2 regions of the Polaromonas sp. P1_F1 genome follow, and region 2 is predicted to be linked to the other one. Evidence: riboswitches for the same ligand, from Rfam matches in the RefSeq annotation. Region 2 holds a riboswitch; the other holds the start of a gene.
What was found. Region 2 has a riboswitch for S-adenosylhomocysteine ahead of metH (methionine synthase). Riboswitches for the same ligand answer to the same signal wherever they lie in the genome.

Region 1 (14,888 bases), on a different contig from region 2:
CCCAGGCGCTGTCGGCCATCCACGCACACGGCATTGTCCACCGCGACATCAAGCCTGAAAACGTCATGCTGCGCGCCGACGGCAGCGTGGCGCTGGCCGACTTCGGCATTGCCAAGTCCATGCTGCAGGCCCCCAGCATGGGACTGACCCAAACCCATCACGGCGACGTCGTGGGGACGCCCTACTACATGAGCCCCGAACAGGCCACCGGCCGCAAGGTGACGGCGCAATCCGACCTTTACAGCCTGGGCGTGATGCTGTTTGAAATGCTGGCCAACCGCCGGCCCTACATTGCCGAATCGCTCGAACTGCTGCTGGCCAAGCACCTGAACGCCGACACCCCCGCCCTGCCCGCGGTGCATGCGGAATTGCAGGGCGTGGTCAACAAGCTGATGGCCAAAAGCCCCGAGCACCGCTACGAATCAGCCGAAGCCTTTCTGCTCGAACTCGAATCCATCGCGCCCGCGCCTGAAATTAGTCTTTAGAAAAGCTCCCCCCTGTCCAGGCTCACTGCGTGTAGCCCGGTCCCCCTCAGGGGGCGGCGCCTGGGGCCGGCAAAGCCGGACCCTCGGCCCCCGCTGATGAATACCTCCGCTGGTAACGCCCTGAATTCTTCAACCAGCATGAGCCGTGGAACCGGCTTTGCCGGGCCACAGGCGGGCGGCCCCCTCGGGGGGCAGGGAGCTACACGAAGTGAGCGACCGTGGGGGCCATATCCTGCGCGGGGGCTAATATTTCAATGCCGTACTTTTTCCCCAGAAAATCCGGTACGCAAAGACCGTGTAGCCGATGATCATCGGCAGCACCACGGCTGCGCCGGCCAGGATCACGCCCATGGCTTCGGGCGCGCTTGCCGACTGCCAGATCGTCAGCTTGTCGATCACCAGCCACGGGAAGAGGCTGTAGGCCAGGCCGTAGAAGGCCAGCAAAAACACGCCCACCGTCGCACCAAAAGGCACCCATGCGCCGTATTCATTGCCTTGTGCCAGGCGCACCGGCAGGCGCTGCAGGCTGCGGAAAATCACGCCAAACAGCACCGCCGTGGCCGCCGGGATTGGCAGCAACAGCACGATGTTCGGAAACGAAAACCATTTGTCGAAAATGCTCTGGCTCACCAGTGGCGTAGCCACCGAAATGGCGCCAATACCGATCACAGTGAACAGCAGGCTGCGCCTGGCCCAGCGCACGGCCTGCAGTTGCAGTTCACCTTCGGATTTGATGATGAGCCAGCCGGCGCCGAGCAGGCAATACGCCGCGACCAGCGCCGCGCCGATGACCGCGTTGAACACAATCGTCCACCAGGTCGCCGCAAAACCGGTGATCAGCGAGCCCAGCATGTAGCCCTGTGACCAGCTCGCCAGCAGTGAGCCGGTGTAGAACATGCGGTTCCACAAGGGCTTGTGGCTGGCGCGCGCCTTCACGCGGAAGTCAAAGGCCACGCCGCGCAGCGTGAGGCCGATCAGCATGAAGGCCACCGGCAAATACAGCGCGCCCAGAATGACGCCGTGCGCCAGCGGAAACACCGTGAGCAAAATACCGACGCCCAGCACCAGCCAGGTTTCGTTGGCATCCCAGAAGGGTCCGATGCTGGCGATCATGGTGTCCTTGTCGTCATCGCCGGCGGTGCGCATCAACACGCCCACGCCCAAGTCGTAGCCGTCCAGGATCACGTAGGCCAGCATCGCCAGGCCCATCACCACCAGGAAAACAATGGGCATCCAGCCGGCGGCTTGCGTCAGGTCAGGGGCAAGGTCAAGCATGGGAGGCTCCTTCTTTTTCGGGGTAGTTCACGACGTTGAGGTCCTTCTCGGGCTCACCGGCGGTGCTGTCGTCCCCGAACGGCTTGTCGGCGTGTTTCCTGTGCCGCGCGAGGTAGAAGACCACCGACACATAAGACACCAGCAGCACCGCATACAGCGCGAGGTAGAGCGTCAGCGTCAACGCGATGCGCGGTGCCGGCACTCTTGAGGCGGCATCGGCTGCCGTCAGCACGCCCGTCACCAGCCAGGGTTGCCGGCCGATCTCGGTCACGTACCAGCCGGCGATCAGCGCGATCCAGCCTGCGAATGTCATGGCGACCAGAACTCGTGCATGCCATACGGTGAGCGTACGGTCAGGGTCTTTTTTCCAGGGTGCCAATTGCCACGCGCTGGCCCAACTGACCAGAAGCATCAGGACGCCCACCCCCACCATGATGCGAAAGGCCCAGAACACCGGCGCCACCGGCGGATGTTTTCCCTCGAACTCGTTCAAGCCCTTGACCTCGCCGTCCAGGCTGTGCGTGAGGTAGAGCGATGCCAGCTTGGGAATGCCGATTTCATAGCGGTTGGACTTGGTGGCTTGGTCGGGCAGTGCAAACAGTACCGCGGGCACGCCTTTTTGGGTTTCCCAGATGCCTTCCATGGCGGCCAGCTTGGCCGGCTGGTGCTCCATCGTGTTCAGGCCGTGCTGGTCACCCGCAACGATCTGCAGCGGAATCAGCATGGCAGCCATGTAGATGCCCGTCTTCAGGCCGGCCATGACTTCGGCCCCGCGGTCATCACGCAGCCAGCGGTAGGCCGAAACGCCCGCCACCAGAAATGCCACGGTCAGCCCCGACGCCAGCAGCATGTGCACCAGCCGATACGGAAATGAAGGATTGAAGATCACCGCCAGCCAGCTCGTCACATGCGCCTGGCCGTTGATCATTTCAAAACCCGCCGGCGTCTGCATCCAGGAGTTGAGCGCCAATATCCAGAAAGCCGACAGCGTGGTGCCACCCGCCACCAGCAGCGTGGCGATGGTGTGCATGGTCTCGCTCACGCGTTCACGCGCAAACAGCATCACGCCCAGCATGGTGGCCTCCAGAAAGAAGGCGGTGAGCACTTCGTAGGCCAGCAGCGGCCCGGCAATGTTGCCCACCTTCTGCATGTAGCCCGGCCAGTTGGTGCCGAACTGGAAGCTCATGGTGATGCCGCTGACCACACCGAGGGCAAAGGTCAGCGCGAAAATTTTCACCCAGAACTGGTAGGCGTCCATCCAGTATTGCGCTTTGGTTTTCACGAAGCGCAGCTTGAAATACAGCAGCACCCAGCCCAGCGAAATGCTGATGGTGGGAAAGAGGATGTGGAAGGTGATGTTGGCCGCGAACTGGATGCGGGCCAACAGGAATGCGTCTAAACCGTCCATCATCAACTCCTGTTTTCGTCGGGAAGGTTGGCAGCAGGTGCTGCGGGGCCGAGGAGCTCGCCGGAAGGCTTCGCCGCCACTTTGCTGGATGCGGTGCGGCCTGTCAAACCGGCCTTCACGCTACTGGCGACCTTGTCCTTCACTTCCAGCAGCTTCTGCACCTTGGCGCCCATCTTCATCAGGCTCATCAGCGTGGCCGAGTCCATCTTCTGCACATCGGCCAGCCAGCCCGTCATCAGCTCGATCAGGTCGTGCATCTGCTTCATGCGCGCCTGGGCGTGGATGTCATCCTGGTTGGCCGGGTGTTCCATCAGCGCATCGCGCAGCATTGAAAGCGTCGGGTCAATCTCGCGCTTGCGGCGTTCCTCGGCCAGTGTGCGGAAGATGGCCCAGACGTCTTCCGGCGCACTGAAATACTCGCGCCTGTCGTTCGGCAGGTGCTGCAACCGCACCAGGTTCCACGACTGCAACTCCTTCAGCCCCATGCTGACGTTGGACCGCGAAAACGCCAGCGCTTCGCCGATTTCATCGGCATTCAGGGCCCGCGGCGAGACATATAACAAGGCATAAATCTGCCCCACAGTACGGTTAATGCCCCACCGACTGCCCATTTCACCGAAATGGAGAACAAACCGCTGGGTTAAGGGGGCCAGATTCATGGTTTGGGTCTCTTTACGGCGTCTTTGGTTTATTGAATTTTCAGGAATTACTGAAATTCTAATAAATCCAGGGAGTTCACGCCAGGGGTTTGGTGGGTTGACCTTTGGAACCTCTGAAAATTGATAATGGGCTTTCGTCGGCAAGCCCTCCATTAGGGGTTTGCATTCTGAATTCAATTTATTTACCGGATTGGGCCATCCCATATGCCAGAACGCAGTGAACTCGAAGGCTTCATCCAGATTAATGGCATTAACCAAACCGGCAAGGTGGCCGTATTTGTGTCGGACTACGAAGCAGTGATCAGTGACACACGAGAGCCGTCCGGATTAATCAAGGAGAAGCTCTACCTTCATCCCTTCAATCTTCACATGCTCCGCAATTCCCAAAGCAACGTGATGAAAAACGGGTTTTTCTATTCAGTCTCCGGGACATCGGTCGGGTCGTATGCCCAAGGTCCCTTGGGGGATCCACGTGATTGCGAATTTAACCAGCGACCCGTCAAGAGATTTGACATTCATTCCCAGTACACCGCGGAACTGCTGACAGTGAAGATTGAAGGCACCACAGAAGCGGGTGTGCATGCTTTCCCGCAGAATCAAGGCAAGCCGTTGCCACCATGGGCATTCAAGATCCAGTTTGCCGTTCCGAGAAGTGATATGAAGCGATTTTTTGGATTCACCGACTTTAACTATCCATTTTTTGAGCAATTGCTTGATGGCTGTCGATAGGCGAAGGCCCGAATCACTGACGCTCGGCCTTTCATCCACACCACGCCCCATGTCCCAACACCTGGGGTTGAGCGCGCAAGAGTATGAGCTGCTGCTGCGCCCGCGGCGCTTCGGCATGCTGGTTTAGGCGGTTTTTTACGGTGGCGTGCCGGGTGCCCGCCCGTCACTTGCTATCAATTCTGGAGCTGATTGCCCAGATACTTGCTGGGCTATAGGCCGATTTGACTCATAAACGAGCGAAGCACAGAGCCGGGGATGGCAGAACCTGCAGCGAAACGAAAAGGCTGGCCACCCGGTCGGGTCACCGCTATTGGCAAGCCCGTCGCAACATGGGCATACTGGCCCGCCCATATACAACACCCTGTAAAAGGATTCCATGCGCCATACCACCACCGTCCTCGGCTTTTCCATCACCCTGGCTTTTGTGGCCGGGATTGCGCTGTCACCGCTGGCCCAGCACGCCCTGCCCGATGCGCATGCGCAGGCCGTGCCCCTGGCGCCGGCGATGATTGACCTCGCCGCGCTCAAGCACAGCGACATTCCCGGCACCCCCAACCCTGAAATGAACGCGAAGGGCCTGGTCATCACCGACAACGCCACCATCGGCATCCAGTCGGGCAACGTGGCCAAACACATTCACCCGAAAACCGACGAGATCCAGTACATCATCGAAGGCAGCGGCGCCATGTGGCTGGGCGGCGAGCGCAAGGAGTTCAAGCCGGGCACGCTGATCATCATTCCCAAAGGCACGGCACACGGCGGTACGCTGGTGACCAGCGGGCCCGTCAAGGCGCTGGCCATCAAGATCCCGCCTCAGCCCAGGGACGACGTGACTTTTGTGAACTGAGCGAGCGCGCCTCGGTCAGCGAGGCGATTCAGCGCGGCGTACGCGGCGCCGCTGGGCGCCGCCTTGCAGGCGGGCGCTTCCGGGCCGCAGGCGCGGGTGTCGTCGCGACCTCCGGCGTGGACTCCGGCACCAGCAGCACAACTTCCTTCAGCCCCATGCCCAGCATGCCGAGCTCTTCCGCCGCGGCACGGCTCAGGTCGATGATGCGGTCGCCGCTGTAGGGTCCGCGGTCGGTAATACGGACGTCCACGTCGCGGCCGTTGACCAGGCTGTGGACACGCACCATGGTGCCAAAAGGCAGCGTGCGGTGCGCGGCGGTGAACTCCTGCATGTCAAAGCGCTCACCGCTGGCGGTGCGCCGGCCGTTAAAGCGCGGGCCGTACCAGGAAGCCTGGCCGCGCTGGAATTCGCGGGGCACTTCGCCGGCCAGCAGCGACGGCCTGGGTGCAGCGGCAGAAGGCGGCACCTCGTCGGTCATCTCACCGATCACGGGTGATGCATCGGTGGCGGGACGTGAAGGACGCGGCGCCGGTGCAGCAGCACCAGCGCCCGGCGCGGTGGAGGGTTTGTTTGGTGGCGCCGTGGTGCAGGCTGCCAGCAAAGCCAGCAGCACCGCAGCGCTGAGGGTGGCGGCAGACCGGCAGGCACCCTGCAGCATGGATGGCGGCCTCAGGCTCGCTGCAGTCGCCCGATGATTTCGGTCGTCGCCGCGGCCTGGTTCATCGTGTAGAAATGGATGCCGGGCACGCCGGCTGCGTAGAGCTGCTCGCACAAACCGCTGATCACATCAAGGCCGAAGCTCTTGATGGACGCGGTGTCGTCACCAAAGCCCTGCAGGCGCAGGCGGATCCAGCGCGGAATCTCGGCGCCGCAGGCATCGGAAAAGCGCATGAGCTGGGTGGAACTGGTGATGGGCATGATGCCGGGGACGATGGGCACGTCCACACCCAGTGCCTGCGCGTCGTCGACAAAACGGTAGTAGGCGTCGGCGTTGAAGAAATATTGGGTGATCGCCGAGTTGGCGCCGGCCTTGACCTTTTGCACAAAGGCCTGCAGGTCGGCATCGGCCGATCTGGCCTGGGGATGGATTTCCGGGTAGGCGGCCACTTCGATATGGAAAGCGTCACCGGTTTCGGCGCGGATGAAGGCCACCAGGTCGCTGGCGTAATGGAACTCGCCGCCCGCGCCGTAGCCGCTGGGCAGGTCGCCGCGCAGGGCGACCAGGCGTTTCACGCCCATGATCTGCAAGGTGGTGAGTTGCTGGCGCACGGTGGCCTTGGTGGCGCCCACGCATGAGAAATGGCAGGCCGCCGCCACGCCTTCGGCCAGGATTTCGTTCACCGTGCCGAAAGTGCCGTCTTGCGTGGAACCGCCCGCGCCAAACGTCACCGAGCAGAACTCGGGCTTGTGCGCATACAGCGCCTGGCGCGCCACACGCAGCTTCTCGGCGCCTTCGGGTGTCTTGGGCGGGAAAAATTCAAAACTGAGGGGAAGGTTCAGGCTCATCGCGGATCTCACTCGTCGTTATTTGTCGTATCGGTTTTGTTGTCACGCCGTTTGCCACGCGCGGGGCCGGGCTGGCCGGCATGCGCAAGTTCGGAGTCTTCGTGCGGCGCGCGGGAGGCGCGCATTTCGCTGCGCGGCACGCGCTTGGCAACCTTGCGCTGCGGTGCGGCCGGCAACGGCTGGTCTTCGCCTGCCACGTCCTGGCCCTTGACGGCCTGGATAAAAAATTCGCGGTTGCCGTCGCCGCCTTCAATCGGCGACGCCAGCCAGGCTTTTACTTCCAGTCCCAGCGCCGCGCAGGCATCGCGCAGGCGCTTTTCGACAAACTCGAAATGCGCCGGGTCGCGCACGATGCCGCCCTTGCCGATCTGGCCGGGCTGCAATTCAAACTGCGGCTTGACCAGCATGAGCAGATCGCCGCCGGGTTTGAGCAGGCGAACCACCGCAGGCAACACCAGCGTGAGCGAGATGAAGGACAAATCACCGGTCAGGAAGTCGAAGTTGGCTTCTGCGGCTGGGCCCGCTTCATCCAGGTCAGCGTCATCCTCATCGCCATCGAAGTCATCCGGAAAATCCATGTCGCCGCTGTCGCCTGCATGGCCGGCCACCAGGTCGGTGGCGGTCATGGAACGGGCATTCAAGCCCTCGACGCAAACCACACGCGGATCTTCACGCAGGCTGGCGTGCAGCTGGCCGTGGCCCACATCAACGCCTACCACCTGCACGGCGCCGTGCTGCAACAGGCAGTCGGTAAAGCCGCCCGTGGACTGCCCCACGTCAAGGCAGCGCAAGCCAGCCACCTTCAGGCCGGTAGCCTTCAGCGCGCCTTCGAGCTTGAGCCCGCCGCGCGAGATGTACTTGGCTTCGGTGGTGTCCAGCAGCTGCAGTTCGGCGCCGGGCGGAATCTCGTCGCCGTTCTTGGCGACCTTCTTCCAGGCAGCATCGGCTTCGGGACGCCACTGCACCCCCGAAGCAATCAGGCGCTGGGCCTGCGAGCGGGTGGCGGCATGGCCGTGTTCGACGAGGAATAGGTCAGCGCGCATGTAGTGTCTTCCGGTATTCCAGCAACAGACTTAAGGGCGTAGCGAGCGGCCCGAGAGCAAGGCGCGGGCGTCAGGCAACCGGAATGCACTTGAGGTGCATGAGGATTGCCTGATCGGGACCCGCAACGCCGCTATCGGGTCGCGCAGTAGCCAGGGAAAATCAGTAGCGGTAGGTGTTGGCCTTGTACGGGCCTGCTTTGCTGACACCGATGTACGCAGCCTGCTCGTCGCTCAGTTCAGTCAGCACAGCGCCAACCTTCTTCAGGTGCAAACGAGCGACTTTTTCGTCAAGATGCTTGGGCAGCACATAGACCTTGCCCACTTCGTACGCATCTTTCTTGGTGAAGAGCTCGATCTGCGCGATCGTCTGGTTCGCGAAGCTCGAAGACATCACGAAGCTCGGGTGGCCGGTGCCGCAGCCGAGGTTGACCAGGCGGCCCTTGGCCAGCAGGATGATGCGCTTGCCGTCCGGGAAGATCACGTGGTCGACTTGCGGCTRGATCTCTTCCCAGGTGCACTTTTCGAGTGCGGCAACGTCGATCTCGTTGTCGAAGTGGCCGATGTTGCAGACAATGGCCTGGTCTTTCATCTTCGCCATGTGGTCGTAGGTGATGACGTTCTTGTTGCCAGTGGCGGACACAAAAATGTCGGCCTTGTCAGCAGCGTATTCCATGGTCACGACCTTGTAGCCTTCCATCGCGGCCTGCAGGGCGTTGATGGGGTCGATCTCGGTCACCCACACCTGGGCGCTCAGGGCGCGCAGGGCTTGTGCGGAGCCCTTGCCCACGTCGCCGTAACCGGCCACCAGTGCGACCTTGCCGGCCACCATCACGTCGGTGGCGCGCTTGATCGCGTCGACCAGGGATTCGCGGCAGCCATACAGGTTGTCGAACTTGCTCTTGGTGACGGAATCGTTCACGTTGATGGCGCGCAGGGCCAGCGTGCCCTTGGCCGACATTTCATTCAAGCGCAGCACGCCGGTGGTGGTTTCTTCGGTCACGCCGATGATGTTTTTCAGGCGGCGGCTGTACCAGGTCGGGTCTTGCGCCAGCTTGGCCTTGATCGAGTTGAAAAGGCAGATTTCTTCTTCGCTGCCGGGCTTGGAGATCAGGCTGGCGTCTTTTTCGGCCTTGGTGCCCAGGTGCATCAGCAGCGTCGCGTCGCCGCCGTCGTCCAGGATCATGTTGGGGCCTTCTTCAGGCGTGCCCTTGGCACCGCTGAATTCGAAGATCTTGTGGGTGTAGTCCCAGTAGTCGGCCAGGGTTTCGCCTTTGATGGCGAATACCGGCGTGCCGGCGGCGGCGATCGCGGCGGCGGCGTGGTCCTGCGTCGAGAAGATGTTGCACGACGCCCAGCGCACTTCGGCGCCCAGGGCTTGCAGCGTTTCGATCAGCACGCCGGTCTGGATCGTCATGTGCAGCGATCCGGTGATGCGCGCGCCCTTGAGCGGCTGCGCCTTCGCGAATTCTTCGCGGATGGCCATCAGGCCGGGCATTTCGGTTTGTGCGATGTTCAGTTCCTTGCGGCCCCAGGCGGCAAGCGAAATATCGGCAATGGTGTAGTCGGTGGAAGGTTTCAGGACGGCGCTCATTTGGTAACTCCAAAAGTCATAGGTCAAATTGGGCAAAATAGCCACGAGCCTGTGTGTCAATCGGGGAGTTTGTTGTTAGCCTCACCCGGCTTGAAAGCACATGCGGGTGAGCGTGGTTGCAAATGAAAGTCCTGAGCCTAGACCACATGGAGTGGGTTGCAACGCTCCTCAGGAAGCCGTGATTATAACAAATCACCCCCGTCCAGGCTCACTGGCGTGTAGCCCGTTCCCCCCTCAAGGGGGCGGCGCCTGGGGCCGGCGAAGCCGGACCCTCGGCCCCCACTGGTGAAATACCCCCGCTGCATACGCCCTGAATCTTCAAGCCAGCATGAGCCGTGGAACCGGCTTTGCCGGGCCACAGGCGGGCGGCCCCCTCGGGGGGCAGCGACCCACACGAAGTGGGGAGCGTGGGGGCCACATTCAGTGCGAAAATTTCATGATGCAAGAACTCCAGCAGTGGCCTGTTACAGAACGTCAACTCATTACCGGCGTCTTCACCGATATCGACGACACCTTGACCACGGAGGGCGAAATCACACCCGATGCGCTGGAGGCTTTGGGCGAATTGAAAGCTGCAGGGTTCAAAGTCGTGGCGATCACCGGGCGGCCTGTCGGCTGGAGCGAGCCTTTCGCGGCGAGTTGGCCGGTGGATGCCATCGTGGCGGAGAATGGTGCGGTGGCGCTGCTGCCGGAGCAGGTTTTAGGCAAAGAAGTCCCGGAATCCGCACCAGCCGTGCGCAAGCAGCTATCAAAAATATACCGACAGGATTCCGCGACACGCGCTGCCAACTTCGCTCGCATGCAGTCCGTGCTGGCGCGCATCGAGTGCGAGATGCCAGGTGTGCACCGCGCCACCGATTCACCAGGCCGCGAGACCGACATTGCCATTGACCACAGCGAATTTGTGCAACTGAGCGACGCGCAAATCGCCGCAGTGGTGGCACTGATGAAAAGCGAGGGCATGCACGCCACCGTCAGCAGCATCCACATCAACGGCTGGTATGGCAGCCACAACAAGCTCGAAGGCGCGCGCTGGATAGTCCGGCAGCTCTGGCAGCGCGACCTGGACGCCGAGATGGACCAATGGGTCTATGTGGGCGATTCGACCAACGACCAGCTGATGTTCAAGACCTTTGCCAACAGCGTGGGCGTGGCCAACATCGCGCGCTTTGTGCCGCAGCTGGCGCACCTCCCGCGTTATGTGACGCGGGGTGAGCGCGGTGCAGGTTTTACTGAGGTTGCACGCGCTCTGCTGGATTAACAACCGTGCCTGCCCCGCGTTAACTAAGCGGGTGCCGCGGATCGGGCTTTGCCCGGCCGCAGGCACCGTCCCCTGAAGGGGAGGGGACGCTACACGAAGTGAGCGTCAGCAGGGGTTAGCTATATTGGCGGCGCACTGAGCCCCACCGCAACCAAGCGCCCAAGGCGGCCACTGCCAATACAAGCGCAGCGTAGCCCTCCGCCGTGGCGGGCAGACCTAGCGGCGCAATCAAACGCCCAGCCAGCATGGCCGGCACGCTGAAGGCCAGATAGCTGGTGGCATACAGCGCGGCAAATAATTCAGCCCGCTGATGCGGCTGCGCCAGCGGCGCGAGGGTCTGCACCTGCGCAGAGAAAGCCGAGCCGCCGCCAAAACCGGCCAGCGCTGTTCCTGCAAAAAACAGCGCCACGGAGCGCGTGGCCAAAGACACGGCCACCAGCCCCGCACCCACAGCCAGCAAGCTCATGCCGACGGCGCTCATACGCACCGGCGTCAGGCTTTTCAACAAAGTCGGTGACGCGGCGCCCAACCCGAAAAAGGTGGCAATGGCCAGGCCGTTGACGATGCCGTCATGGATGCCGAAGATTTGCTGCAGCATGGAAGGCACCAGCGACAGGTACAGGCCCGCGAGCGACCACACCGCCAGCATCGTCGGCACGCCACGGAAGAATTCAGCGCGCGCCTGCACCGGTATCGAAATGCGCGGCACCAGCGAGGCCAATGCGCCGGGGCGCGGCGTGGCGCTTTCGGGCAGAAAGAGCGTAGCCACCGCACCCACGACGCAAATCGCAACCAGCACACCAAACACCAGCGGCACCGGGTGCAGCGCAAACTTGACGGCGATGCCGGTGAGCAACGCGCCCACAGCCAGCCCCGCCAGCGGCGAGACGCTGCCGATCATCGCGCCCAGGCGTTTTTGCGCGGCCGGTGCGGCCTCGACCACCGCCGCCGTCAGCGCGCCGCTGACCATGCCGGTCGCAATGCCCTGCACGATGCGCGCAGCGATGATGCCGTTAATGCTGTCGGCCAGCAAAAAGGTCAGCATCGCGCCGGCCTGCAGCAGCAGGGCGGTAAACACCACAGGCCGGCGGCCTATGTGGTCAGACAGCGAGCCCGCCACCAGCAGCGAAGCCAGCAGCGCAATCGCGTAAATCGCAAACGCCACCGTCAGCAACGCAGGGGAAAAGCCCCACTGCTGCTGGAAGACGACGAACAGCGGCGACGGCGCACTGCCCGCCACGAAGAACGCGAACAACAGGATCGCCAGCAGGGGGAAGGCGGCTGCGGGCGGCAGTTGCCAGCGGGGCGCCGTCGAGCGGGATGGTTGCAATGAGGGATTGGCGGGAGCAGCAGGGGTAGCCATGGGGAAACGCTCAACTTTCTTAAAGCTAATTTATTCGCGTTTGTGAATTCTATACCCGTTCAAAAATTAACGCAAATATCATTGCTTTTAGGCTAGAATTCGCCCTGATGAGCACCCTCCAAACACCCCAGAACAAACGCCCCGGCGGACGCAGCGCCCAGGTGCAAATCGTGGTGCGCAAGGCGCTGGAAGAGCTGATTGCCCAGGAGGGCCGAGACAAAGTCACCGTGCCGGCCGTGGCCGAGCGCGCCGGCGTGAGTGCTTCCAGCATTTACCGGCGCTGGGGCGACGTGAACGGCCTGCTCGGCGAAACCGCCCAGCAGCGGCTGGACCCGAACCGCCCCTTGCCTGAGACGGGCGACCTGAAAGCCGAACTCACGGCCTGGGCCAAAGAACTGATCAACCACCTCAACAAGCCAGGCAATGCCTCGCTGCTGAAGGCCGCTGCCGCGCTGGCGGGATCAGAAGAAACCAACTGCCTGAAAAACCGCCGCAACGAAGCCACGGTTCTGGTCAAACGCGCCCAGACCCGCGGCGACGCCACACCCACCGTGCAGCAGGTGCTGGACCACATGATGGCCCCCATCATTTACCGGTTGATTTTTGGCGCTGGCGTTGAACCGACGCTAGCCGATCAGCTGGCCGACGAACTGTTTGCGCTAGCCAACCCCGTCAGTAAGTAAACCGAGAAGCCAGCAGAGGCCGCGGAACCGGCTTCGCCGGGCCGCCAGCCTCGTCCCCTGCAAGGGGAAAAGGGACTACACGCAGTGAGTCCCGATAGGGGTTTACCTGTTTCCCCGCGGAACCGGCTTTGCCGGGCCGCCAGCCTCGTCCCCTGCAAGGGGAAAAGGGATTACACGAAGTGAATCCCGATAGGGGTGTGCCTACTTTCAGTTGGGCTTGGCGAGGCCTAACTTATCGATCAGCACCTTCTCCCGCCCAACGGTGTCTTGCGCAAACTTCGTGTAGTCCGCGGAGCTCAGGTAGTTGGGCAGCATGTCGTAGCGGCCCAGCGCCGCAACATAGCTGGGTTCTTCCATCGCTTTCTTGAAGGCATCGTGCAGGCGCTTGACCACCTCGCGCGGCGTACCTTTGGGTGCGCCTATGCCAAAGGGCGAGTTCTGCACGATGTCATAGCCCAGCTCTTTCAGCGTGGGCGCGTTCGGGAATTTATCGAGCCGCTTCTCGCCCCAGGTATTGAGCACACGCAGCTTGCCGGCTTCGACCTGCGGCGCAAAGCCGGTGCTGTCGGCGCCCGCCATCAGCTGGCCGCTGACCAGTGCCAGCATCAGGTCAGCGCTGCCTTTGTAGGGCACGTGCTGCAGCTCGATGCCGGCCTTCTGCGCGATGAGCTCGGTCGTCAGGTGCGGGCTGGTCAGCGTGCCCGTCGAGCCGTAGGTCAGCTTGCCAGGGTTGGCCTTGGCATAGGCGACAAAGTCAGCCCAGGTCTTGAACGGGCTGTCGGCAGGCACCACGATGCCGAAGGCGTAGCCAGTCACGTTGATCACGTAGCTGATGTCCTTGACCGGGTCCCAGTTGATTTTGGTGGTGTAACCAAGGCGGAACACACCCAGCGGAATCTGCGCCAGCGTGTAGCCGTCAGCCTGCGCGCTTTGCAGTTGCTGGGCCGGCAGGGTGCCGCCCGCGCCGGGCTTGTTCTCGACGATCACCGTCTGGCCCAGAATTTTCGAGGCGTTGTCGGCCAGCGAACGCATGGTGATGTCGGTCGGCCCGCCCGCCGGAAAGGCGACGATCAGCTTGATCGGTTTGACCGGGAATTTTTGCGCATGGGCAGCACCCCACACGCCAGCGAGGGAAATGGCCAGGGCGGCGGTGATCTGCAGTAAAGGACGGCGTTGCATCGGTGTATCTCCTGATCCTGAAAGTGTGGCGGCTTGAAGCCCATATCATGCGTGCAGCAAGCCGCCGTCGCATCAGGGCAACACCTGAAAGTTGTCACGTCGGCGTCAGCCAAATCTTAAAGCGTTTTAAGCGTTTCAACCATACAGGACCAGCGCAAACAGCTATCAATTCAATAGCAAATCACAAACACCCCCTGCAAGCAGGGGCCGCGGGACTGGCTTAGCCAGACCGCAGGCGCCGCCCCTGGAAGGGGGAAGGTGCTACACGAAGTGAGCGTCCGACGGGGTGAACTAATTCGCCGCCCCCTCGAGGGGGGAACAGGCTACACGGAGTGAGCCTGGACGGGGGTGGATCTATTCAGCACGCTTCCCAAGGCTTTCCCTGTATGCGTGCCGAGCTTGACGACAGCCTCAGGCGGTGCCGAAGCCACCACGCGCCCACCGGCGTTGCCGCCGTCCGGCCCCAGGTCAATCACCCAGTCGGCTTCGGCGATCACGTCCAGGTCGTGTTCGATCACCACCACGCTGTGGCCGCCGTTGACCAGGCGGTGCAACACGTGGATCAGCTTTTCCACGTCGGCCATGTGCAGGCCCACCGTGGGTTCATCCAGTACATACAGCGTGTGCGGCGCCTTCTGGCCGCGGCGCGTGATGTCGTCGCGCACCTTGCTGAGCTCGGTCACCAGCTTGATGCGCTGCGCTTCGCCGCCCGAGAGCGTCGGCGACGGCTGGCCCAGCGTGAGGTAGCCCAGGCCCACGTCTTTGAGCAACTGCAGCGGGTGGCTGATGTTGGGCATGGAAGAGAAGAAATCCACTGCCTCATCCACTTCCATCTTCAGCACGTCGCCGATGTTTTTAC
Region 2 (14,888 bases):
CACCCAGGTTGGCGACAGCGTCAGGTTTTCAAGCACGGTCAGGTGCGGGAACAGGTTGAACTGCTGGAACACCATGCCGACCTGCCGGCGCACGGCATCAATGGCCTTGATGTCGTCGCCGAGGACGGAGCCGGCCACAGTGAGCTTGCCTTCCTGGTAGTCCTCCAAGGCATTGATGCAGCGGATCATCGTGGATTTGCCCGAACCGGACGGCCCGCAAATCACCAGGCGCTCGCCCTGCTGCACGTCCAGCTGCAGGTCGCGCAGCACATGGAAATTGTTGCCATACCATTTGTTGACTTTGTCAAAGCGGATGATGGGATCACTCATGTTGGTCCTTGTTTTTTTGTCAACGGGCCTTGCCCACAGCCAGCCGCCGCTCTATCCAGAGGCTGTAGCGGGACATGGCGAAGCAGCAGGTGAAGTAAATCGCGGCGATAAAGAGGTAAGCCTCAATCTTGAACGGCCGCCAGTTCGGATCGGACCCGACCGCCAGCGAAAGGGCCCCGGTGAGTTCATACAGCGACACGATGGTCACAAGGGAGGTGTCCTTGAACAGCGAGATGAAGTTGTTCATGATGCTGGGCACCACGGCGCCCAGCGCCTGCGGCAGGACAATCTTGACCTGCGTCTGCCAGTAACCCAGGCCCAGGCTGGCGGCCGCTTCGGTCTGGCCCTTGGAGAGGGACTGCAAACCACCCCGGACGATTTCCGCCATATAGGCCGCGGCAAACAGCGTGATGCCGACGATCACCCGGATCAGCACGTCGGGCGATTTGCCGATGGGCATGAACAGCGGAAACATGAAGCTGGCCATGAACAGCACGGAGATCAGCGGCACGCCACGAATCAGCTCGACGTAGATGACGCACAGGGTCTTGATGGCGGGCATGTTGGAGCGCCGCCCCAGCGCCACCGCCACCGCAATCGGGAAGGCGATCGTCATGGAGATGACCGTCAGCATGACGGTCAGCGGCAGGCCGCCCCACTGGTCGGTGGACACTTTGGAGAGCCCGAACATGCCGCCGCTCATGAGCGTGAAGAACGCCGTCAGGACCACGACCCAGATCAATCCCAGCCAGGGTTTCCAGAACCAGCGGCTGCAGCTTGCAACCACCAGGCCCAGCAGCAAAAAGGTTGCCAGCTCCGGCCGCCAGTGCTCTGTCAGGGGGTAGCGGCCCAGCAGGATGATGCGGGCTTTTTCGTTGATCACGCCCCAGCATGCGCCCATGCCGCGTGCGGCCTGGCAGGCATCCGCGTCGGCGGCGGTCACGGCATTGAACACCGCCCAGCGGAGGGCCGACGATGCGGCCCACAGCAACAGGGCGATGACCCCGACCGACACCAGCGCATTGCCAACGCTGGAAAACAGGTTGTTGCGCAGCCAGGGGCCCGGGCCCTCCATCTTGATGGGGGCCGGGCGGGGCGCGACGGGAACAAAGGTCTGGTTCATGTCAGCGTTCCTTGATGGCGGCGCGGCTGTTGAACCAGTTCATCAGCGCCGAGGTGGCCAGCGATGTGGTGAGGTAGATCAGCATGATGATGGCAATGCATTCGACGGCGCGGCCGGTCTGGTTGAGCGAGGTGTTGGCAATCGACACAAGGTCGGGGTAGCCCACGGCAACGGCCAGCGACGAATTTTTGGTGAGGTTCAGGTACTGGTTGGTCAGCGGCGGGATGATGACCCTCAGCGCCTGGGGCAGCACCACCAGGCGCATGGAGTGGCCGCGCGAAAGTCCCAGCGACGCGCTTGCCTCGTGCTGGCCCAGCGAGACCGAGGCAATGCCGGCGCGGACCACCTCCGCCACAAAGGCCGAGGTGTAAAGCACCAGCCCGAGCAACACCGCCAGGTATTCAGGCGACAGCGCGCCGCCACCCTCCACTTGGGTTTCCGTCAGCTTCGGCAGGTTCCATTCGGAAGGCGCACCACCGGCCAGCCAGCCCAGGAGCGCACCGGCCGCGACCAGTCCCAGCACCACCCACAACACGGGACGCGCATGGCCGGTCTGGTCAAAGTGGCGGCGTGCCCGGCGCGCATAAACAAACCCCGCCACACCACCGGCCGCCATGCCGACGAGGGCCAGCGTCTGCCCGAGGTGCCACACCGGAAAGGGATAAGACAGGCCGTTCTTGCTGATATACACCAGGCTGCCGATATGCAGGGCCTGGTCAATGGCCGGCAGGTATTCCGTGAACAGCAGGTACCACATCAGCAGCTGCAGCAGCACCGGGATGTTACGGAACATCTCGATGTAGCCGTAGCACAGGCCGCGGATCAGGGCGTTTCGCGAAAAGCGTCCCACGCCCAGCAGGGTTCCCAGCACGGACGTGAGCACAATGCCCACCACGGCCACGCGAAGGGTGTTCACCAGCCCCACGAGGAAGGCTTTCCAGTAGGGATCGATCGAGTCGTAATTCAGCCAGCCTTCCCCAATGTCAAAACCGGCGGGCTGAAACAGAAAATCAAAGCCGCTCTGGATACCGCGCGTCTTCATGTTGCTCATGGTGTTGCTCACGAGCAGCCACACGAGGAAGACGATCAGGCTGACGGCCAGGATCTGGTAAACAACGGCGCGCGCCTGCTTGCTGCGCCAGGAAAAAACTCTGCGCCGCAGCGCCGGCGCCGGCCGTGCGGGAATCAGGGAATGCTCGGACATAAGGCGGTTACCCAAGTAAAACGGGCCGCTCGTCAACGGATGGTTGCGAGCGGCCCGTTGCGTTTAGCGCATCGGAAGGAGTCGTTCAGCGCACCGGCATGGCGTACATCTGGCCGCCTTTATTCCATTGGTTGTTTTGGCCGCGCGGCAGTGCCAGGGGCGTTTTGGGGCCGACGTTGCGGTCGAAGATTTCACCGTAGTTGCCGACGGCCTTGACGGCGCGAACCAGCCATTCCTTGTCCAGGCCCAGCAGCTTGCCGGTGTCTTCGCCACTACCGGTCAGGCGCATGACCACCGGGTCTTTGCTTTCCTTGGTCATGGCATCGACATTGGCCTGGGTCACGCCATATTCTTCCGCTTCGATGAGGCCGTAGATCACCCATTTGACAATGGCGAACCATTCATCGTCACCGCGGCGCACCATGGGGCCCAGCGGCTCCTTGGAGATCAGCTCCGGCAGGATCAGGTGGTCGGCCGGTACTTTGGCTTCCTTGTTGCGCACCGAGGCCAGGCCGGATGCATCCGTGGTGTAGGCTTGGCAACGGCCGGAGAAGTAGGCGGCGTTGACGGCTTCCTGCTTTTCAAACACGACGGGCTTCATGTTGAGGTTGTTGGCCTTGGAGAAGTCCGTCAGGTTTTTTTCCGTGGTGGTTCCGGACTGCACGCAGACGGTGGCGTTTTTCAGCTGCTTGGCGCTTTTGATCTTGCTTTTCACCGGGACCATGAAGCCCTGGCCGTCGTAGTAGGTGACGGCGGTCATGTGCAGGCCCAGAGAGGCGTCGCGCGTCAGCGAGAACGTGGTGTTGCGCGACAGGACATCAACCTCGCCGGACTGCAGGGCGGTAAAGCGCTGCTGGGCGTTCAGGGGAACCCACTTGATCTTGCTGGCGTCGCCCAGCACGCTGGCGGCGACGGCTTTGCAGACGTCCACGTCGAGCCCGGTCCAGGCGCCGTTGCTGTCGGCAGAGGAAAACCCGGCCAGCCCGACGTTCACGCCGCAGATGACCTGACCCCGTGCCTTGATGGCGTCCAGTGTCTTGCCGGCATGGGCAGGTGCCATGGCCGCAACAGTGAGGCCGGCCGCTGCAAGGGCGACAAGTCCATGTTTCTTTACGAGTTTGATCACGGGGATTCTCCAGTCAATAAGTAGGTCGACATCAGCACGAACCATGCCAATGGCGGATGCTAGCCCAACTATGGCGGGTACCTCTCAGGGCAAGCCCTTACGAGGCCAAGACAAACCACGGCGAAAGATGCATAACCTTATGCGGGAATACGGCTGACAGGGAACCCCAATCATCCCCGGCACAATGGCCTTCTGACAGTTTGCTTGCGCCGGTGGTACCGCAGCCAGGCAAGTTCCGGGTGAGTCCATTGGTACGAATCTTGCGCCGCATTTCCGCAAGGGCTGAATTTTCTGCTCCGGCTTTTGTCGGGTTCTGATGGACTTGCCGCGGACTTCATCCCCCAAACCCGAGCGGTCTCCGTTGGAGCCTGCGGCCGGGGGAGGGGTTTCACGTCTTGATGCATGTTACGAAAGCTCAATAACAATGGCTTTTCTTGAAGACTTGCGGGTGGCGCAGGAAGGCGTCCTGTCCCTGGGCTTCTGGGCATTGCAGGTGTACCGGCTGGGGCACCTGCGCTACCGGTTTCAGTCCAGGTTGGTGCGTTATCCGCTGGGTGCCGTGCACCTGGTGCTGGCCAAACTGGCTGAAATGTTTTGCGGCGTCACGATAGGTGTCTCGGCCCAAATTGGGCGGCGCCTGGTGATTGAGCATTCCGGTGCAATTGTGGTGCATGGCCGCGCCGTGATCGGGGACGACTGCATCATCCGCCAGGGCGTCACCATCGGCAACCAGCGTATCGACAGGCCGCTCGAGGCGCCGCACATCGGCAACCGCGTCAATATCGGCGCCGGCGCGAAGATCCTGGGGGCTGTACGGATCGGGGACGACGTCGACATTGGTGCCAATGCCGTGGTGATCACGGACGTCCCCGCCGGAGCCCTTGCCGTGGGTGTGCCGGCCCGCATTATTTTGAGGAGCCGTGACGATGCTTCCTGAAGCCAGCGAAACGCCTTGCACGGTCAGCATCGTCATCAAGGCCCTGAACGAAGAAAAGCGCATTGTGGCCGCGGTAGAAAGTGCGCTGGCGGCCGTCCAGATGGTCGGTGGCGAGGTCGTGCTGGCCGATTCCTGCTCCAGCGACCGCACCGTAGCGCTGGCGTCTGCCTATCCCATCCGCATCGTGCAGCTGGCACGCGCCGATGAACGTTGCTGCGGCATCGGTCCGCAGCTGGGGTACCAGCATTCGGCGGGCGAATTTGTGTACATCCTGGATGGCGACATGGAAATGCTGCCCGGGTTTTTGCCGCAGGCGCTGGCCTTCATGCAGGCGCACCCCGACGTGGCCGGCGTGGGAGGGCAGGTTGTTGAGTTGAACACCAGCAGCCTGGAATATGTGGCGCGTGTGGAGCGGGGTCTGGGCCATATGCAGGCAGGCATGGTGGACCGGCTGGACATGGGCGGCCTGTACCGCAGGGCCGCGGTGGAGCAGGCCGGGTATTTTTCAGACCGCAACCTGCACAGCTATGAAGAGTTCGACCTGGCGATGCGCCTGCATGCCAGGGGCTGGAAACTGTGGCGCCTGGGCACCGATTCCGTGCGGCACCATGGCCACGATGCGCCTCCCTATCAGTTGCTGGTGCGCCGCTGGCGCAGCCGCTACATTTGCGGCCTGGGTGAAGTGCTGCGCGCGGCCTGGGGCGAGTCGCACCTGGGGCTGGTGCTCACGCGGGTGCGCGAATTGCGCCTGTATGCTGCCGTACTGATGTGGTGGGCAGTGTTGCTCGCTGTTCTGGTGGTTCCCATGCCGTGGACAGCGCGCATCGGGGCCTTCTCCTGCATTGCAGCGGCACCTCTCCTGTTGATGACATGGCGAAAGCGCAGCGCCACCAAGGCTGTGTTCTCGGTCGTGTCGTGGTGCTTTAACGCCGCTGGCCTGGTACGCGGGTTGTTGACACCGCAGCGCCCTGCGCGGGCGGCCATAGACAGCGTCGAAATCCGGAATACGCCTGGCGCAACTTAAGGGGCCTGGGCGGACGGTACCGCGCGGGATTAGGTCATCGGCTTGCGAGGGCCTAATCCGCCCCGGCGCAGACGCGCAGCACTTCGGCCCCGTAGGCCTCGAGTTTTTTGACGCCGATACCACTGATGCCTTCGAGATCGGCAATGCCTTGCGGCGCGCGTTCTGCAATGGCTCGCAAGGTTGCATCATGAAAGATCACGAAGGCGGGCAGATTGTGTTCGCGGGCGACTTCGGCGCGCCAGGCCTTCAGGCGGGCCAGACGCTCCAGCGCGCCGGCATTGAGCGAGGCTTCGGCCATGCCTTTGGCGGAGGTCTTGGTGCCTTTTTGGGAGCTGCCTTTGCGCCGTTCACTGGCGCCGGCCGACTGCTCGCGCAGCATCACGCTGACTTCGCCCTTGAGCACCTGGCGTGCATCAGGCAACAGCTGCAACGTGTTGAACGCATCGGGGTCGACCCGCACCATGCCCTTGGCGATCAATTGGCGTAACACGCCACGCCACTGCACTTCGGACAGGTCGGCGCCAATGCCGAAGGTGCTGAGCTTGTCGTGGCCGTACTGCAATACTTTTTCGGTCGCCTTGCCGCGCAGGATGTCCATCAGGTGGCCTGCGCCAAAGCTGATGCCGCTGGCCTGCTGCACGCGGTAGATGCAGCTGAGCATCTTGCGCGCGGCTTCGGTCGCGTCCCATACCACCGGCGGCTGCAGGCAGTTGTCGCAGTTACCGCAAGGCTGACTGTCTTCGCCGAAGTAATGCAGCAGGCTGACACGCCGGCAACGCGTGTCTTCAGCCAGCGTCAACAAGGCATCTAGCTTGCCGCGCATGACCTGCTTGAACTCTTCGCTGGCGGCTTCGCTGGTGTCTATCATGCGGCGCTGGTTCACCACGTCCTGCAGGCCGTACGTCATCCAGGCATTGGCCGGGAGGCCGTCGCGGCCGGCGCGGCCTGTTTCCTGGTAGTAGCCTTCGATGTTTTTCGGCATGTCCAGGTGGGCGACAAAACGCACGTCGGGTTTGTCAATGCCCATGCCGAAGGCAATCGTCGCGACCATCACCGTGCCTTCCTCGCGCAGGAAGCGGTCTTGCCGCTGTTGGCGCAGGGCACTGTCCAGACCCGCGTGGTAGGCCATGGCCTTGAGACCGGCATCCTGCAGGGCTTCGGCAATTTCCTCCACGCGTTTGCGTGACTGGCAATACACAATGCCGGCTTCTGCGGCGTGTTCGCTTTCAATGAATCGCAGCAGCTGGCGCGTGGCGTCGGTTTTTTCGACGATGGTGTAGCGGATGTTCGGCCGGTCAAAGCTGCTGACGAATGCGCGTGCGTCTTCCAGCTTGAGCCGCTCAATCATGTCCTGCCGTGTCAGCGCATCCGCGGTTGCCGTCAGGGCAATACGCGGCACGTTCGGGAAGGTTTCGTGCAACAGGCTCAAGGACCGGTATTCGGGCCGGAAGTCATGACCCCACTGGCTTACGCAATGCGCTTCGTCAATCGCAAACAGGCTGAGCAGGCCGCGTTCATGCAGGGAGCCGAGCAGGCCTTTCATGCGCGGGGTGTTGATGCGCTCGGGCGCAGCGTAGAGCAGCGTCAGCTCATTGCGCAGCAATTGCTTTTCAAGCTGGCTGCTTTCTTCAAAGCTTTGTGTCGAGTTTAAAAATGCGGCGGACACGCCGGCCTCATGCAGGGCGCCCACCTGGTCATGCATCAGCGCAATCAGCGGCGAGATCACCACCGTGACCCCGTGGCCGGCGTTTTGCCGCACGATGGCCGGGATCTGGTAGCACAGTGATTTGCCTCCGCCGGTGGGCATTAGCACCAGGGCATCGCCGCCGCGAACCACATGGTCCACGATGGCCTCCTGCGGCCCGCGGAAGCTGTCATAGCCAAAAACCCGGCTGAGCACGTCCAGGGGTGTCGGCAAAGGCGCAGAAATGGGCAATGAAGACAAGGTTTTAAGCCGGAAAATCGAAACGATGAAGAGGGGTGCTATGAAAATAGTAGCTGCTTGCGCTGGTGGAATAAAGGCTGCGAGCCTGTTTAATGCATAAATAGCAGTAAAAAACCGGCTACATCTGCTCCCAGGGCAAGCCATCAAACCGCCAGCCCGAGAGCGTGGAGCGTTGGAACTGTTCGTCGAGCTCACCTTCAAAGCCATGCACCACATGCTGCACATCAGAAAAACCGGCCGCTTCCAGTGCCTTGCCGGCGTCCAGCGTGCGCTTGCCGGATCGGCAAATCAGCAGCACCGGCTGCGCCTTGCCGGCAGCTTCGCGCGCCACGGCGTCGGCGAACTTTTGCGGGTCCGGCTGCAGGTCGGGGTATTCGTACCACGGCACGTTGACCACGCCTGGGGGGCGGCCGACGTACAGCGACTCGATCTCCATGCGCACGTCCACAAACAGCGCGTCAGAATGTGCCTGCAGCCAGGACCAGGCTTCTTTGGGTTGAAAGTTTTTCATGTTCAGGGCAATACCCCTATTGTGGCTGATGGCGCCCCCACGGTCGCTCACTGCGTGTAGCTCCCTGCCCCCAAGGGGGCGCTGCGCCTGCGGCCCGGCAAAGCCGGTTCCGCGGCCCTTGCTGGTTGAAGAGAACCCGTCGAAGTCTGCTGAAAAAGCTGCCGCGCCTTAAAATCGGAGCATGAAGCCAATCATCTACACACGCGGGCAGCAGCTGCCGGCCATCCTGGAACAACGTATCGCCATCCTTGACGGTGCGATGGGCACAATGATCCAGCGCTTCAAGCTCAACGAGGCCCAGTACCGGGGCGAACGCTTCAGGAATTTTCACAAAGACGTGAAGGGCAACAACGAGTTGCTGAGCCTGACGCGCCCCGACGTGATCCAGGACATCCATGAGGGCTACCTGGCTGCGGGCGCCGACATGATTGAAACCAACACCTTCGGCGCGACTACCGTGGCGCAGGCCGACTACGACATGGCCGACCTGGCCGTCGAGATGAATTACGAGTCGGCCCGCATCGCCCGTGCCGCCTGCGACAAGTATTCGACGCCCGACAAGCCGCGTTTTGTCGTCGGCGCCCTTGGACCTACGCCCAAGACGGCGAGCATCAGCCCCGACGTGAACGACCCGGGCGCGCGCAACACCAGTTTCGAGGAGTTGCGCAAGGCGTACTACGAACAGACCGAGGCACTGGTCAAGGGCGGCAGCGACGTACTGCTGGTCGAGACCATCTTCGACACGCTCAATGCCAAGGCGGCGCTGTTTGCCATTGACGAATACTTCGACAACTCCGGCGAGCGCCTGCCCCTGATCATCAGCGGCACCGTGACCGACGCTTCGGGCCGCATCCTGAGCGGGCAAACCGTGACGGCCTTCTGGCACAGCGTGCGCCATGCCGCACCACTGGCAGTCGGCCTCAACTGCGCACTGGGCGCCACCCTGATGCGCCCCTACATCCAGGAGCTGGCCCGCGTGGCCGGAGACACCTTCATCAGCTGCTACCCCAATGCCGGCCTGCCCAACCCCATGAGCGACACCGGTTTTGACGAAACGCCCGACGTAACGTCCCGCCTGCTGCGCGAGTTCGCCGAGGAAGGCCTTGTCAACATCGTGGGCGGTTGCTGCGGCACCACGCCGGATCACATAGGTGCCATCGCCCACGCGGTCGCCCCGGTCGCCAGCCGCTCCTTGCAGCGTGGCGCCTTCTACAAAGAGGCCGCCTGAGGGCAGCGCTGCCCTGCATCACTTCCGGGTGATGCCGTCGGCTGGCCGAAAAAGCCGGTTCCCTGATGCACGTGTACTTAATAAGTATGCATATGAGATGACGTGCCCGGCGATGTCCCGAAAAGTCATATTTCGCGGCTATAGTCAGGCCCTTTTGCCGAACCCTGTTTTCATTCTCCGGCGCTGCGCCCTGCAGCGTTGATGGTTCGGCAAAACAACGCAACACAACACAACCAAGGAAATCATGAAGGTGGGTTTATTCATCAAGGCCGCAGCGGCATTCACGTTGGCGATGACGGCTTTCGCAGGCCATGCACAACTGTCGCCCCAAAAACCGGTGACGATCGTCGTGCCCTATCCAGCCGGCGGCCCGCTGGACAACGCTGCGCGCATCCTGGCCGAGAAGCTGCGTCCCCTGCTCAAAACCGAAGTCACGGTTGACAACCGGCCGGGGTCCGGCGGAAACGTGGGTGCGGCCCTCGTCGCCAAGGCGCCTGCAGACGGCCATACGCTGGTGATGGGGGCGGTGGCCACCCATGCCATCAACCCGTGGCTCTACCCGAACATGCCCTATGACGCATTGAAGGACTTCACGCCCATCACGTTGGTGGCCCGTGTGCCGAACGTGCTGGTCATGAATGCCGAAACAGCCAGGCGGCTGAAAATCAAGGACACCAAGGACTTGATTGCCTACGCACGCAAGAATCCCGGCCGGCTGAACTATGCCTCCGGCGGCAATGGAAGCGCCGGCCACCTCGCGGGCGAGCTGTTCAAAAGCCTGGCCAAGATCAGCGTGGTGCACCTGCCTTCCAGCGGCTCGGCGCAGGCGCAGGCTGGCCTGCTGTCGGGCCAGACCGACCTGATGTTCGACAACCTGGCCTCTGCCAGCGCCAACATCAAGTCGGGCAAGCTGGTCGCTTTTGGCGTGACCACCATCAACCGCTCCAGCAGCTTTACGGAAATTCCGACCATCAACGACGTATTGCCCGGCTTTCACATCAGCACCTGGTTCGGCATCTTTGGCCCGGCCAACCTTCCCAAAGCTACGGCAGACCAGCTTCAGCGGGCATTCGCCGACGCGCTCAACACGCCCGACACCGCGGAAAAGTTTGCACGCATGAGCGCGACCCCCAGCCCCATGAGCTCTGCCGACTTTGCCTACATGGTGATGAAAGAGCATGCCGACTATGGACGCCTGATCAAGGTCGCCAAAATCAAGCTCGACTAAGTCGAAGGGGGCGGCCAGCCTGCCGCCTTCCCCGCTTTTCTGCCAGACGGAAATCAGCCCGGCATGAGCCGGTCGATTTCCTGCTGCATGGCTTGCACCAGCTGGCTGTACATCTTGAGTTTTTCGCTGGTGTCGCGCAGCCGTTCGGCGATGCGCAGCGAAACGGCAAACATCAGTTTGGCCGCAGTCACAGGTTGCTCTTCCCCCATTTTTTCAAGCGCTGCGCGCGACAGCACGGCGCAGCTCACGTCGCTGCTGGCAGTGCATGACGCCAGCCGCGCCTGGCCGTCGACCAGGCCCATCTCGCCGATCAGGCTGCCGGGGCCCAGCACCGTGATGGTGACCGGCGTGCGGCGGCTGACCACAATGCTTTCGACCGTGACTTCGCCTTCGAGCAGCAGCACCATATAACCGGTATCGCTCTTGTCCCCTTCGCGGATGAAGGTCGTTCCCTCGGAAATCCTGCGCGGCGTCATATAGCTGACGACGGTGAAAGCCTCTTCGGGCGTGAGCTGCATCAGGGCGGTTGGTGCAATCAGCAGCCTGGCGGCAAGCTCGGCCGTGCTGGAGCCTTCAATGGCCCGCATGCGGTCTTTGGGACGCATGGACTCGGGCGCATCGGGCGTTCCCTTCTGTTTTCTGCCGAACAGGTTTTCAAACATGGTGGCTCCGGCTATCCCCTGGACTTTTGTTGGTATCTCTTGCCATTGGCGCAAGGATATGGCGCGGGCGGCGTTCAGCCCTTAAAATGATGGTAACCCAAGGAGCGTTGCAGCGAACACAAGCGTTCGTCAGGCTTGGGTTACAGGCGGCGGCTTCCGGCGGCCCCTGCAGCAACGACGCTCACCTTTGCCTCAAGGTGAGTCCGTGTCTGAAACTGAATCTTTACCCAATGTCCCCCCCATGAAGCTGTCCGGCCTGGAGCCGGTCGCCATCGGCGCGGGCACGCTGTTCGTCAATATTGGCGAGCGTACCAACGTCACCGGCTCCAAGGCCTTCGCTCGCATGATCCTCAACGGTGAATACGAGCAGGCGCTGGCCGTGGCCCGCCAGCAGGTCGAAAACGGCGCGCAGATCATCGACATCAACATGGATGAAGCCATGCTCGACAGCCAGGCCGCCATGGTGCGTTTCCTGAACCTGATCGCCAGTGAGCCCGACATCGCCCGCGTGCCCATCATGATCGACAGCTCCAAGTGGAGCGTCATCGAAGCCGGCCTGCGCTGCATTCAGGGCAAGGGCATCGTCAACTCGATCTCGATGAAAGAGGGGCTGGAGCCCTTCAAGCAGCAGGCCAGACTGCTCAAGCGCTACGGCGCGGCAGCGGTGGTGATGGCTTTTGATGAAAAAGGCCAGGCCGACACCTATGAGCGCAAAGTCGAAATCTGTGAGCGCGCCTACCGCGTGCTGGTCGACGAGCTGGACTTTCCGCCCGAAGACATCATCTTCGACCCGAACATTTTCGCGATCGCCACCGGCATCGAAGAGCACAACAACTACGCGGTCGATTTCATCAACGCCACGCGCTGGATCAAGCAGAACCTGCCGGGTGCCAAGGTCTCTGGCGGTGTGTCCAACGTGTCCTTCAGCTTTCGCGGCAACGACCCGGTGCGTGAAGCCATCCACACCGTGTTCCTGTACCACGCGATCCAGGCCGGTATGGACATGGGCATCGTCAACGCCGGCATGGTCGGCGTGTATGACGACCTCGATCCGGTGCTGCGCGAGCGTGTGGAAGACGTGGTGCTCAACCGCACACCGGCCTACAAGTCCGGTGAGCCCGAACTCACGCCCAGCGAACGCCTGATCGAAGTGGCCGAGACCGCCAGGAGCGGCGCCAAGGACGACAGCAAGAAAAACGAATGGCGTGCCCTGCCGGTGCGCCAGCGCCTGTCGCACGCGCTGGTCCACGGCATGAACGAGCACATCGTGACCGACACCGAAGAGGTCTACCAGGAGATCCTTGCAGAGGGCGGCCGGCCGCTGCATGTGATTGAAGGACCGTTGATGGACGGCATGAACATCGTCGGTGACCTGTTCGGCCAGGGCAAGATGTTTCTGCCCCAGGTCGTCAAAAGCGCCCGTGTGATGAAGCAGGCCGTGGCGCATCTGCTGCCCTACATCGAAGCCGAAAAGCTGCTGCTCGAAGCCGCCGGCGGCGACGTCAAGACCAAAGGCAAGATCATCATCGCCACGGTCAAGGGCGACGTGCACGACATCGGCAAGAACATCGTGACGGTGGTCTTGCAGTGCAACAACTTTGAAGTCGTCAACATGGGCGTGATGGTGCCCTGCCATGAAATATTGGCGCGCGCCAAGGTTGAAGGCGCCGACATCGTCGGGCTGTCGGGCCTCATCACCCCCAGCCTGGAAGAGATGCAGTACGTCGCCGCCGAGATGCAGAAAGACGATCACTTCCGCATCAAAAAAATCCCGCTGCTGATAGGCGGCGCCACCACCAGCCGCGTGCACACGGCCGTCAAGATCTCCCCGCACTACGAAGGCCCGGTGGTGTATGTGCCCGATGCGTCCCGCAGCGTGAGCGTGGCGCAAAGCCTGCTGTCCGACCAGGCCGCCAGATACATCGAAGAGCTGTATACCGACTACGACAAGGTGCGCACCCAGCACGCCAGCAAAAAGCAGGTGCCGATGTGGCCGCTGGCCAAGGCCCGCGCCAATGCCACGTCAATGGATTGGGCCCATTACGCGCCGCCGGTGCCCAAGTTCATTGGCCGGCGCGTGTTCAAGAACTTCGACCTGTCGGAGCTGGCCCAGTACATCGACTGGGGTCCTTTCTTCCAGACCTGGGACCTGGCCGGAGCCTTCCCGGCCATCCTGAAGGACGAAGTCGTGGGCACCGAAGCTGTGCGCGTGTACGCCGACGCCCAGCGCATGCTCAAGCGCCTGATTGAAGGCCGCTGGCTCACCGCCAACGGCGTGATGGCGCTGTACCCCGCCAACAGCGTGGGTGACGACATCGAGATCTACACCGACGAGTCGCGCAGCGAAGTGGCCATGACCTGGTACGGCCTGCGCCAGCAAACCGAAAAAACCGCGATTGACGGCGTGATGCGCCCCAGCCGTTGCCTGGCTGATTTTGTCGCGCCCAAGGTGCTTGCTCCTGAATTGATAGCTGCTCGTGCTGAATATACGGGCGCTGCAGGCCAAAATGCCTCACAAATTCCGGACTACATCGGTCTTTTTGCCGTCACGGCAGGCATTGGCGCCGAGAAAAAGGAAAAGTACTTCCTGGATGACCACGACGATTATTCGTCCATCATGCTCAAGGCGCTGGCTGACCGCCTGGCCGAAGCGTTTGCCGAAAGCCTGCACCAGCGCGTACGCAAGGATTTGTGGGGCTATGTGCCGGCCGAGTCACTGGACAGCGAGGCGTTGATCGCCGAAAAATACCAGGGCATACGCCCGGCGCCAGGCTACCCGGCCTGCCCGGACCACAGCGTCAAGAAAGAAATGTTCGAGCTGCTCAAGGCCGAAGAGGTCGGCATGGCCCTGACCGAAAGCCTGGCCATGACGCCGGCTGCCAGTGTGAGCGGCTTTTACCTGAGCCACCCCGAGAGCACCTATTTCAACGTTGGCAAAATCGGCGACGATCAGCTGCAGGACCTCGCGCAGCGGCGTGGTCTGAAAGCCGGGGAATTGCAGCGCCTGCTGGCACCCAATCTTTAAGAGCCACTAATGAAACTCGAAGCGCTGCGGCAGGGATCAGGCGCCACGATCGGCGGCTTTTGCAATAGTGGTACATGCCTTAAAAAATGAAGTGGCAGATGGACAAGCAGCTTAAAGAGTACCTTGCGATCGTATGGAAGAAGAATTCAGGCGAGCCGGGCGTGCATGAAACGTTCTACGCACATAGCTATGAAGAAGTAAAGACAATGCTTGCAGAAAAGTACGGCGACGAGACAATAGTTTCCCTTACCGATGTTGAGGCCGCTGCCCGGCCACGTTAAGGTCGATGTCATTGGGGCAAATGGGAGTGATACGGAAATTCACTTCCACCGAAAACCCTCTTGGCGTTGTGCGCCGCCTTCCGCGGACCGTTTCGCTGGATTCTGTGGGCGTCTCCAGGAACAACAGGCCGCGTTACCGTTGCAATTCGCGTTTACGGCGACTTTGCCGGAGAATAACCTGCGTTTACATAAATACACAGCTGCCTGCCAAAGCATGTTTACCTTCGCGGCATGGGAAACGTTGAACAACGACAGATGAAACCC

Region 1: another riboswitch for S-adenosylhomocysteine. It lies ahead of ahcY (adenosylhomocysteinase); the one in region 2 lies ahead of metH (methionine synthase).

The regions. Positions count from the first base shown of each region.
Region 1 is NZ_JBFUBJ010000011.1:25,677-40,564, reverse strand. Features, by position in the region: gene AC1DZE_RS21855 (protein kinase domain-containing protein) at 1-485, shown strand, start outside; gene AC1DZE_RS21850 (cytochrome d ubiquinol oxidase subunit II) at 729-1,760, opposite strand; gene AC1DZE_RS21845 (cytochrome ubiquinol oxidase subunit I) at 1,753-3,168, opposite strand; gene AC1DZE_RS21840 (GbsR/MarR family transcriptional regulator) at 3,171-3,827, opposite strand; gene AC1DZE_RS21835 (hypothetical protein) at 4,032-4,556, shown strand; gene AC1DZE_RS21830 (cupin domain-containing protein) at 4,933-5,403, shown strand; gene AC1DZE_RS21825 (septal ring lytic transglycosylase RlpA family protein) at 5,432-6,061, opposite strand; gene metF (methylenetetrahydrofolate reductase [NAD(P)H]) at 6,073-6,909, opposite strand; gene AC1DZE_RS21815 (TlyA family RNA methyltransferase) at 6,918-7,952, opposite strand; gene ahcY (adenosylhomocysteinase) at 8,113-9,543, opposite strand; S-adenosyl-L-homocysteine riboswitch at 9,645-9,719, opposite strand; gene AC1DZE_RS21805 (HAD family hydrolase) at 9,983-10,804, shown strand; gene AC1DZE_RS21800 (MFS transporter) at 10,920-12,167, opposite strand; gene AC1DZE_RS21795 (TetR/AcrR family transcriptional regulator) at 12,275-12,850, shown strand; gene AC1DZE_RS21790 (Bug family tripartite tricarboxylate transporter substrate binding protein) at 13,058-14,029, opposite strand; gene uvrA (excinuclease ABC subunit UvrA) at 14,353-14,888, opposite strand, start outside.
Region 2 is NZ_JBFUBJ010000007.1:105,792-120,679, reverse strand. Features, by position in the region: gene AC1DZE_RS18340 (amino acid ABC transporter ATP-binding protein) at 1-330, opposite strand, end outside; gene AC1DZE_RS18335 (amino acid ABC transporter permease) at 350-1,453, opposite strand; gene AC1DZE_RS18330 (amino acid ABC transporter permease) at 1,455-2,657, opposite strand; gene AC1DZE_RS18325 (amino acid ABC transporter substrate-binding protein) at 2,743-3,717, opposite strand; gene AC1DZE_RS18320 (serine O-acetyltransferase) at 4,208-4,720, shown strand; gene AC1DZE_RS18315 (glycosyltransferase family 2 protein) at 4,710-5,744, shown strand; gene recQ (DNA helicase RecQ) at 5,797-7,689, opposite strand; gene AC1DZE_RS18305 (rhodanese-like domain-containing protein) at 7,808-8,200, opposite strand; gene AC1DZE_RS18300 (homocysteine S-methyltransferase family protein) at 8,382-9,428, shown strand; gene AC1DZE_RS18295 (Bug family tripartite tricarboxylate transporter substrate binding protein) at 9,673-10,656, shown strand; gene AC1DZE_RS18290 (Crp/Fnr family transcriptional regulator) at 10,710-11,318, opposite strand; S-adenosyl-L-homocysteine riboswitch at 11,412-11,508, shown strand; gene metH (methionine synthase) at 11,524-14,343, shown strand; gene AC1DZE_RS18280 (hypothetical protein) at 14,442-14,624, shown strand.